Regions from separate parts of the Streptomyces tendae genome, predicted to be linked through region 1. Evidence: riboswitches for the same ligand, from Rfam matches in the RefSeq annotation. Region 1 holds a riboswitch; each other region holds the start of a gene.
What was found. A riboswitch is a leader RNA that binds a small molecule or an ion and turns the genes downstream of it on or off. The one in region 1 is predicted to bind cyclic di-AMP.
Positions count from the first base shown of each region.

Region 2: another riboswitch for cyclic di-AMP. It lies ahead of F3L20_RS30735 (M23 family metallopeptidase); the one in region 1 lies ahead of F3L20_RS15075 (LysM peptidoglycan-binding domain-containing M23 family metallopeptidase).
Region 3: another riboswitch for cyclic di-AMP. It lies ahead of F3L20_RS03825 (C40 family peptidase); the one in region 1 lies ahead of F3L20_RS15075 (LysM peptidoglycan-binding domain-containing M23 family metallopeptidase).
Region 4: another riboswitch for cyclic di-AMP. It lies ahead of F3L20_RS28745 (transglycosylase family protein); the one in region 1 lies ahead of F3L20_RS15075 (LysM peptidoglycan-binding domain-containing M23 family metallopeptidase).

Region 1 covers NZ_CP043959.1:3,285,122-3,287,311, forward strand. The annotation lists gene F3L20_RS15070 (tyrosine-protein phosphatase) at 1-631, opposite strand, end outside; cyclic di-AMP (ydaO/yuaA leader) riboswitch at 1,182-1,339, shown strand; gene F3L20_RS15075 (LysM peptidoglycan-binding domain-containing M23 family metallopeptidase) at 1,344-2,190, shown strand, end outside.
Region 2 covers NZ_CP043959.1:6,707,222-6,709,411, forward strand. The annotation lists gene F3L20_RS30730 (PrsW family intramembrane metalloprotease) at 1-55, shown strand, start outside; gene F3L20_RS30735 (M23 family metallopeptidase) at 168-1,187, opposite strand; cyclic di-AMP (ydaO/yuaA leader) riboswitch at 1,199-1,356, opposite strand; tRNA gene F3L20_RS30740 (tRNA-Met) at 1,672-1,745, opposite strand; gene F3L20_RS30745 (dihydrofolate reductase family protein) at 1,810-2,190, opposite strand, start outside.
Region 3 covers NZ_CP043959.1:786,120-788,309, forward strand. The annotation lists gene F3L20_RS03825 (C40 family peptidase) at 87-1,271, opposite strand; cyclic di-AMP (ydaO/yuaA leader) riboswitch at 1,279-1,451, opposite strand; gene pcrA (DNA helicase PcrA) at 1,693-2,190, shown strand, end outside.
Region 4 covers NZ_CP043959.1:6,282,778-6,284,967, forward strand. The annotation lists gene eno (phosphopyruvate hydratase) at 1-244, opposite strand, end outside; gene F3L20_RS28745 (transglycosylase family protein) at 512-1,216, opposite strand; cyclic di-AMP (ydaO/yuaA leader) riboswitch at 1,221-1,388, opposite strand; gene F3L20_RS28750 (transglycosylase family protein) at 1,602-2,190, opposite strand, start outside.

The DNA of each region.
Region 1 (2,190 bases):
CGGGGGAGTAGGTGTCGGGGGAGCTGCCGCTGCGGCGCACCCTGTACCGGCGGTGCTTGGCGTTGGACTTCAGGTAGTCCTCGACGATCGCGTCCCGCTCCACGCCCACGGCGAGGAGCGTCACCGCCACCGAGAGTCCCGCGCGGTCCTTGCCGGCCGCGCAGTGCATCAGCGCGGGCACGCTGTCCTCGGCGAGCGCGCTCAGCACCTGGGAGTGTTCGCCGGTGCGTGCCTTGATGGTGGTGCGGTAGGAGTTGATCATCCGGTCGGCGCCCTGGCCGTCGGAGAGGATCGCGCGCAGCTGGTCGATGTCGCCGTCGCGCACCATCTTCCAGAACTCCGCGCCGTCGGCCGGGTCGCTGAGCGGCAGGTTCACGTTGCGCACGCCCGGCAGCTCGACGTCCGGCCCCTCCAGCTTCTGGTCGGCCGCGTTACGGAAGTCGAACACCGTGTGCAGGCCGAGCGAGGCGAGGAAGGCGGCGTCCTCCGCGGTGGCGTGGGCGAGGTGGCCGCTGCGGAACAGCACGCCGTGCCGCACGCGCCGGCCGTCCACGGTCGGCAGTCCTCCCACGTCGCGGAAGTTGCGCACCCCGGTCAGCTGGGGCTCGGTCGACGGGATCTCCTGCGTCACGGACGGCTCCTCCCACTCGGCGCCGTCGCCGCGGCTCGTCGACGGGCACCACTCGACGATACGACATGCCTGCCAGGGGCAATGAGTTGTCCACAGGGCAGACGCGGGGCGAGCGGGGCGTGTGTGCGCTGTCCGTTCATGAGTGATTCTGTTTGATTGCGTGAACCTCTTGGGCGGTCGCTGACGGGAAGATCCAGATGTCGTGAATGCTCCAGGTGTGACGTCGTACTTGGGGTGATAAAGGCGTTGTGTCCGTTTGGTTCGCTTGAGGTCAAAGTGCCCCCATAGGACGGGAATTGAGGATGGGGTGCGTGAGCATCGTCATATCGGTGACCGTGCGCTGTCGCCATGCTCACGTAATCCCCCTTCATGGCAGGGGAATTCGTTCCCGCGCCACTTCAACGGTCCACGCAGGGTGACGCCGTTTCCCCCTTTCGATCACGGAAAAAGCCGGTTCGCGGGAACACGCGCTTGTTTCGCCGCGTCGAGGTCGCTTACGTTCCCAACCGATCCGGACGGACGCCTAATCCTGCCGCCGCCCGGAGCCCGCACACACTGACCCGACGCACGGCAGGAGCGGGGGACCCACAGGTACAACCGCCTGTTCCGGACCCCGGAAACAGGCTTGGGGTAAAGCCGCGCAGCGACGCGGCCGGACATCTCCAGTCCGCACCCGACAGCTCACCTCGTAGGCGCCGGAGAGGAATTCGACATGCCCGCGAAGGGTAAGCACCGCCGTACCAAGGCTCAGCGTTTCACCCGCTCCATCGCCGTCGCCGGAACCGGTGGCGCCGCGCTCGCCCTGCCGCTTCTGGGCGCCACCGGCGCGCACGCCGCGACCCCGCAGTCGGCCCCCCAGAAGGCCGTTCAGTCCCTTTCCGTCTCCAGCCACCAGGCCACGGGCGACAAGGGCGACGAGGCCCGCACGTACACCGTGAAGGCCGGCGACTACCTCGCCAAGATCGCCGAGGCGGAGCACGTCGACGGTGGCTGGAAGAAGCTCTACGCGGACAACCGCGAGGCCGTCGGCGAGGACCCGTCGCTCATCCATCCGGGTCTGAAGCTGTCCCTCCAGGGCGAGGCCGCCAAGAGCGCCCCCAAGCAGTCGACTTCGCCGCAGGAGTCGAAGCCCGCCGCGCCCAAGGCCGAGAAGCCCGCCGCGCCCAAGGCCGAGAAGCCCGCCGCGCCCAAGGCGGAGAAGCCCGCCGAGAAGCCGGCCCAGAAGTCGTCCGAGGAGTCCTCCTCCGGGGCCTCCACCCAGACCACCTCCGGCTTCACCTCCCCGGTGTCCGGTGGCGGCATCGGCACCGCCTACAAGGTGGCCGGCGGCATGTGGTCCAGCGGTTACCACACCGGTGTGGACTTCACCGTCCCGACCGGCACCCCCCTGAAGGCCGTCGGCGCCGGCACCGTCGTCTCCGCCGGCTGGGGCGGCGCGTACGGCAACCAGGTCGTCATCCAGCTGAGCGACGGCCACTACGCCCAGTACGCCCACCTCTCCTCCCTGTCCGTCTCGGCGGGCCAGACCGTGAGCGCCGGCCAGCAGGTCGGTCTCTCCG
Region 2 (2,190 bases), 3.4 Mb from region 1:
GCCGCCCCACGGCGGGCCGTATCCCGCGCCCGTCGAGGACCCCTACCGCCGCTGACCGCACGGCCGGTGCCCCGGACATGCGTGACCGGCAGCCCTGACGTCGGGGGGTCGTCGTCGGGACTGCCGGGGTTCACGGCGTGGACGGCCGGGACGCGGCCGCCGGTGGATCAAATGCTGAGGCCCTTGCCCGCCAGCCAGGCCGCCGGGTCGATGCCGGAGGAGGAGCCGCCGGTGTGGACCTCGAGGTGGAGGTGGGCGCCGGTGACGTTGCCGGTGGCGCCGACGCGGCCGATCACGTCGCCGGTGTTGACCTTCTGGCCGACGCTGACATTGATCGACGACTGGTGGGCGTACCAGATCTCGGTGCCGTCGTCGAGGGTGAGCACGGTCTTGTAGCCGTAGGAGCCGTCCCAGCCCGCGGAGGTGATCGTGCCGGTGTGCACGGCCTTGATCAGCGTGCCCGTGGGGGCGGCGAAGTCGAGACCGGTGTGGTAGCCGGAGGACCAGTAGGCGCCGGCCTGACCGAAGGTCGAGGTGATGGTGTACGAGGAGGTCGGCAGGGCGTACTGCTTGGCCAGCTCGGCGAGGCGCTCGGCCTCGGCCTTCTTCGCGGCCTCTTCCTCCGCCTTCTTCTTCGCCGCCTCGGCCTTCTCCTTGGCCTCCTTCTCCGCCTTGGCGGCCGCGTCGGCGGCCTCCTTCTCGGCGGCGGCGAGCGCGGCGGCCTCGGCCTTGCTCTGGGCCTGGCCCTGCTGCTGCTCGACCTGGGCCATGATGCGGGCGCGCAGCGCCTCACCGGCGTCGGCGGCGCCCTCCTCGGTCTCGGCACCGGTCATGCCGATGCTGCTGAGGGGGGTGGCCGAGCCCTTGGGCGTTTCCTCGTCGGAGATGAGGGAACCCACGTTGGGCAGGTCGGGCATGGAGATGGAGACGGGCGGCTTGCCGGTCTGGGCGCTGGCCATGCCGCCGGCGCCGACGGCGGCTATGACGCCGACGCCCAGGACGGTGGAGCTGCGGGCGAGTCCGCCCCCGCGCTGCTTGGCGACGCGGTGCCGGCCGCGTACCGGGCGAACGGACTCCGCGGTGGGGTTCCACTCCTCGAAGGGCCCCTCTTCGGCGCCGACGGCGCCGTAGGCGAAGGTGTCGCTCGGCTTGAACGGGGCCTCGGGGGCAGGCGGGTTGGACGCCACGTGGGCGCGCTCCTTTCCTTCCTTCTCGCCTACCGGGTTAGCTGACGGGTTCGGAGCAGGAAGGTCTCCTACGCGCGTATACGAGCCGTGTCTCCACGGCGGTATCCGCACGATTCACCCCAAGGTGGTGGTTCCCCGGTTCCCTTGCGGGATTCGGCGCGTGCGCACGGAGCCGACGTCTGTGACGGCTGGGACGACCGCGCTGCGTTATCGAACGTTAATAGACCCGAGGGCCGGATTCCAAGCCGTTCCTCTTGATCGTTAACGAATTCCGCCCGGACTTAAGCGCCACGAGCGGGCGAAAACGGGCGAGTTGACCGCGCCTCAGACGGCCGGTCGAACCTGACGGTTCGTCAGTTGTTATGCGCTGAGACTCCGCACGATCACGTTCGGTGACACCGGCGGAACAGCGGACGGAAGAGCGACGGACACCGGAAAACGCCGAGGGCCGGAACCCTTTCGGATTCCGGCCCTCGGCCTTCAGTAGCGGGGACAGGATTTGAACCTGCGACCTCTGGGTTATGAGCCCAGCGAGCTACCGAGCTGCTCCACCCCGCGCCGTTGAACACAAGTGTACGGCATCATCAGGGCAGGTCGCACACCCCCCGGGCAGGGGGCGCGATCAGCGGTCCAGGAGGTGGCCGTTCGGCGCCTTGGCCCGCTCCTCGTACTCCGGCAGCACCACCACGGTGGCGCCCCCCTCGGCCAGTACCGCGCTGCCGTCGGCGTCCGCCACGAACGTGTCCGGCTCCCGCCAGGCCGTGACCACCCGCCGCACCCCCGCGTCCAGGATCAGCCGTGCGCAGGGCGCCGGCCGGGACGCACGGCGGGCGCAGGGTTCCAGGCTGGAGTAGACGGTCGCGCCGGCCAGCCGGGGGTCCATGGGGTCGGTCTTGGCGAGCGCGGCCTCCTCGGCGTGCACCACGGGTTCGTCCCCCTCACGGGAGAACCCCCGCGCCAGCTCGGTGCCGTCGGCGGCGACCACGACCGCGCCCACGCTGAA
Region 3 (2,190 bases), 2.5 Mb from region 1:
CGCCGACCGATCACCGCCGTGTCCCGGCCGTCGCCCTGTCCGCGGACGGGCCGGGGGCAGGGCGACGAGGCGGGACCGGCTGTCCGTCAGGCCGGGCGGACGATGCTGTGGATCGCGGAGTCGCCGTCGTAGTAGATGGACTCCTCGCGCACGTACGTGCCGGGCTTCGGGGCGTGGATCATCATGCCGTTGCCGATGTAGAGGCCCACGTGGGTGACGTCGTCGTAGAAGAAGACCAGGTCGCCGGGCTGGGCCTGGGACACCGGGACGGTGGTGCCGGCGTTCACCTGGTCGTAGGTGGTGCGCGGCAGGGAGACGCCGGCGGCCTTCCAGGCGGCCTGGGTGAGTCCGGAGCAGTCGTAGGAGCCCGGCCCGGTCGCGCCCCAGACGTACGGCTTGCCGATCTGCGCGCGGGCGAAGGCGAGGGCCTTTTCGGCCTTGGTGGCGTACGAGGAGTCGGCCGGCGGGGTGTCGGTCGAGCCGGTGGACCCGGAGCCCGTGGACCCGGAGCCGTCCGAGGTGCCGCCGCCCTGCTGCACGGCCTCGTCCTGGGCCTGCTGCTGTTCGGCCTGCCGGCGGGCCAGCTCCGCCGCCTTGCGGGCGGCCTCCTCCTGCTTCCGCTTCTCGATCGCGGCGAGCCGCACCTTCTCCTCTGCGGTCAGCTGCGCCAGCAGCCCGCGCGCGTCGGCGAGCTTCTTCTGGACGGTGGCCTTGGCCGTCTTGAGGTCGCCCTGCGTCTCGGTGAGCGTCCGGAGGCTCTCGGTGGCCTCCTTGCGCTTCTTCATCGTCTCGGACTGCTGGGTGACGTAGTCGTCGACCGCGTCCTTCTGCCGCCCGGTCATCCGGTCCAGCACCCGCCGCTGGTCGAAGAGGTCCTGCGGGGTCTGCGCGAGCAGGAACGTCGCCGTGTCGGGCAGGCCCGCGCCGGTGCGGTACTGGGCGGCGGCGTAGGAGCCCAGCTCCTCGCGCGCGTCGTTCAGCGACTGGGTGCGCTTGGCCACGTCGTCGAGCAGGGTGTCGACGCGCTTGCGCTGCTTGGTGGTCTTCTCCTCGGCCGCGTTGTACTTCTCGGTCGCCGACTCGGCCTGGCGGTACAGGTCGCCGACCTTCTTCTCGACCTCCTCCAGGCTCGGCCGGTCGTCGTCCGTGGGAGCGGCCTGGGCGGTCTGGGAGAGCAGGGCCACGGAGGTGAGCGCGGCCGTGGCCAGGGCCGGGGTGCGTATGCCTGCGACGCGCGCGCCGGGGGTGCGCGACTTGCGGTGCGACGCCAAGGGAGGCGACTCCTTCCAGTGCTCCGCCTACCGGGTTAGCTGTCGGGTTCGGGCGGGTGGTTCGGAAGGGTTGCCCTACGGCCCGCTCCCTGAGGGAGTGGTCCGATTCACCCCATGTCTCGGTGGGTCCCCGGCTCCGGCTGCCACGGCGGACAGTGACGGATTCGGCGGGGGCCGCACGGCCCGGCGAGGTTCGCCGGCGGGGGACGAGCGGCCCGAACCGCACCGTAGCCAACTGGTGTGGCCCCTGTGAAGGTTGATGGGTGATATGCCCGATACATTTTCGTGACCTTGTTCGTGATGTCGCTCTCGGTGACACGGCGGGCGTGGAGGGTGCCCGCCGCAGGACCGCGAGGGAAGCCGTGTGATGTTTCCGGGGCGGCCCCGGGTTGTCGGTGCGGCGCCCTAGACTCGGAGAGCGATGAGCAGCCTCTTTGACGACAGCTTCCTGGCGGACCTCCAGGCCCAGCGGGGCCCCGCGGACGAGCCCCCGCCGCCACCCGAGGACGAGCACGCCCCGGAGCCCCTTCCGGACGACCTGTTCGGCGGGAAGTTCGACGCGCCCCCGGAGCGGGACGCCTACTACCGGGATGGCGCCCCCCGCCCGGTGATCGACGCCGCCGCGCTGCTGGAGGGCCTGAACGACAACCAGCGCGCCGCCGTCGTGCACTCCGGCTCCCCCCTGCTCATCGTGGCCGGAGCCGGCTCCGGCAAGACCCGTGTGCTCACCCACCGCATCGCGCACCTGCTCGCCGAGCGGGGCGTCCACCCGGGCCAGATCCTCGCGATCACCTTCACCAACAAGGCCGCGGGCGAGATGAAGGAGCGCGTCGAGCAGCTCGTCGGCCCGCGGGCCAACGCCATGTGGGTCATGACCTTCCACAGTGCGTGCGTCCGCATCCTGCGCCGGGAGTCCAAG
Region 4 (2,190 bases), 3.0 Mb from region 1:
AGCCGACGAGCTCCGGGCCGATCTGCTCGATGACGGCCAGGACGGCCTTCTCGACGCCCTTGCCCAGGTAACGGCCGGCGTCGCCGTCACGGAGTTCGACGGCCTCGAAGGCGCCGGTGGAAGCGCCGGACGGAACGGCGGCACGACCCGTGCTGCCGTCGTCGAGGCCGACCTCGACCTCGACCGTGGGGTTGCCTCGGGAGTCCAGGATTTCCCGGGCTACGACGACGTCGATGGACGGCACGAGCATCTCCTTCTTGGGATGTGACGCGGGTGAGCAGGGCCACGGGGGCCTTGCGAGTCCGAGCCTAACCGGCTCCGGGCGATCGGCCATCTCGCCGCCCGCCTCATGGACAGAACCGAGAGTAAATTGTTTCCGAACGGAACAAAGCCGGTTCGGAAAACCGTGACCGTAATGCGTCCGGACATGACCCCGCCCCGGTGCGTACGGGGGAAGAAACGCACCGGGGCGGGGAGCCCGTGGGAACGGGGAAGGACCTGCGGCCACGCCTTACTTCAGGTGCAGCTGCTGGCCCGGGTAGATGAGGTCGGCGTCGTCGACGATGTCGTCGTTCAGCTTGAACAGCTTCGCCCAGCCGCCCTTGACGTCCTGCTCCGCGGCGATGGAGCTGAGGGTGTCACCCTTGACGACCTTGTACTCGCCGTCGCCCTTCTCGACCTTCTTGCCGGTCGGGGTGGTGACGGTCTTCTTCTCGGCCTTCTGCTCCGTCTGCTTCGGCGCGGCGGGGCGCTCGGCGGAGCGGGAGGCCTTCTGCTCGCTCTCACGGGCCTCGGTGGAGCCGGAGTCCTGCGAGGAGCTCTCGGCGGAGGAGCCGTTGTACGAGGCGCTGGACAGGCCGGTGCCGCAGACCGGCCAGGCGCCCTTGCCCTGGCCCGCGAGGACCTTCTCGGCGATCTCGATCTGCTGGGCCTTGGTGGCCTGGTCGGCGCTGCCGGCGTACTGCGTGCCGCCGTACGCGGCCCAGGTGGAGGCGGAGAACTGCAGACCGCCGTAGTAACCGTTGCCGGTGTTGATGGACCAGTTGCCGCCGGACTCGCACTGGGCGACGGCGTCCCACTCGGACGCGGTGGCGGCGGAGGCGTTGCCGGCCGCCATCAGCGGGGCGGCGACGGCGGCACCGGTCACGCCGGCGATGGCGATGGCACGGGTGGCCTTGGACGGACGACGGTGCTTGCCCTTGCTGGAAAACAGCATGGATGGATCCCCTCACCGACGCCTGCGAGGTGAGCTGTCGGGTTCGGGCCGGTTGAGTTGCCCGGCCGCGTTCCTCACGGAACGCGGCTTCACCCCAAGCCGCCTCCGGCATCACTGCCCGGACACGGCACTTACCTGGGTCCCCCGCTCCTGCCTACGGCGCATGACGCGACGACTGTTCCCGTGCTGCCACTGGCAGGATTCGGCGTGGCGGCAGCCGGGGCCCGCGGTGGCGAGCGATCACGACCGTAGGCACGCGCCTCGCGGAATTTCAAAGACGATCAGGGCTTCTGAGACCTATCTCTCACAGTCTTTATTACGGACATTCAGCCCGAATCATGACGCCAACTGGCGCCCCGTCGAGGGCTTTTCACATGTCCGCCTGTCAGCGGTCCGCGTCCGCCCCGTCGCTCACCAGAAGCCGCTGACCGGGCAGGATGAGGTTCGGGTCTTCTCCGATCACCTGCTGGTTCTCGGCGTAGAGGGCGGTCCACCCACCGGTGAGCGCAAGGGAGTCGGCGATGGACGTCAGGCTGTCCCCGTTCTCGACGGTGTAACGGTCGTCGCCCGCCTCGGGGGTGACCTCGACGGAGGGCGCGGCGTGCCGGCCGGTCGACGCGGGCGCACCGTCCGTGCGCTCGCCCTCCTCGGCGGTGGAGCCGCGATGACGGCCCGGACCGCCATCCTCGGCGTCCGTGACGGCCGAAGAACCGCTGGTCTGCCCCGACTTGTCCGACTCGTCACTGCGGGGGGTGGTGGAGGCGGACGGAGACGTCCTGCCGTCCGCGCCGTCCCGCTTCCCGGTCGAGGTGCCGGTCGTGGCCGATGGAGAGGGAGAAGCGGATGAATCGCTGGTTTCCGGCGAACCGGACGCATCGCTGGAACCGGCGTCCCGGGGGGTGCCCGAGGCCGCGTCGCCCGCCACGCCCGTGTCGACGTTCGGGGACGCCGTGTCCTGGTTCAGACCCGTGAGC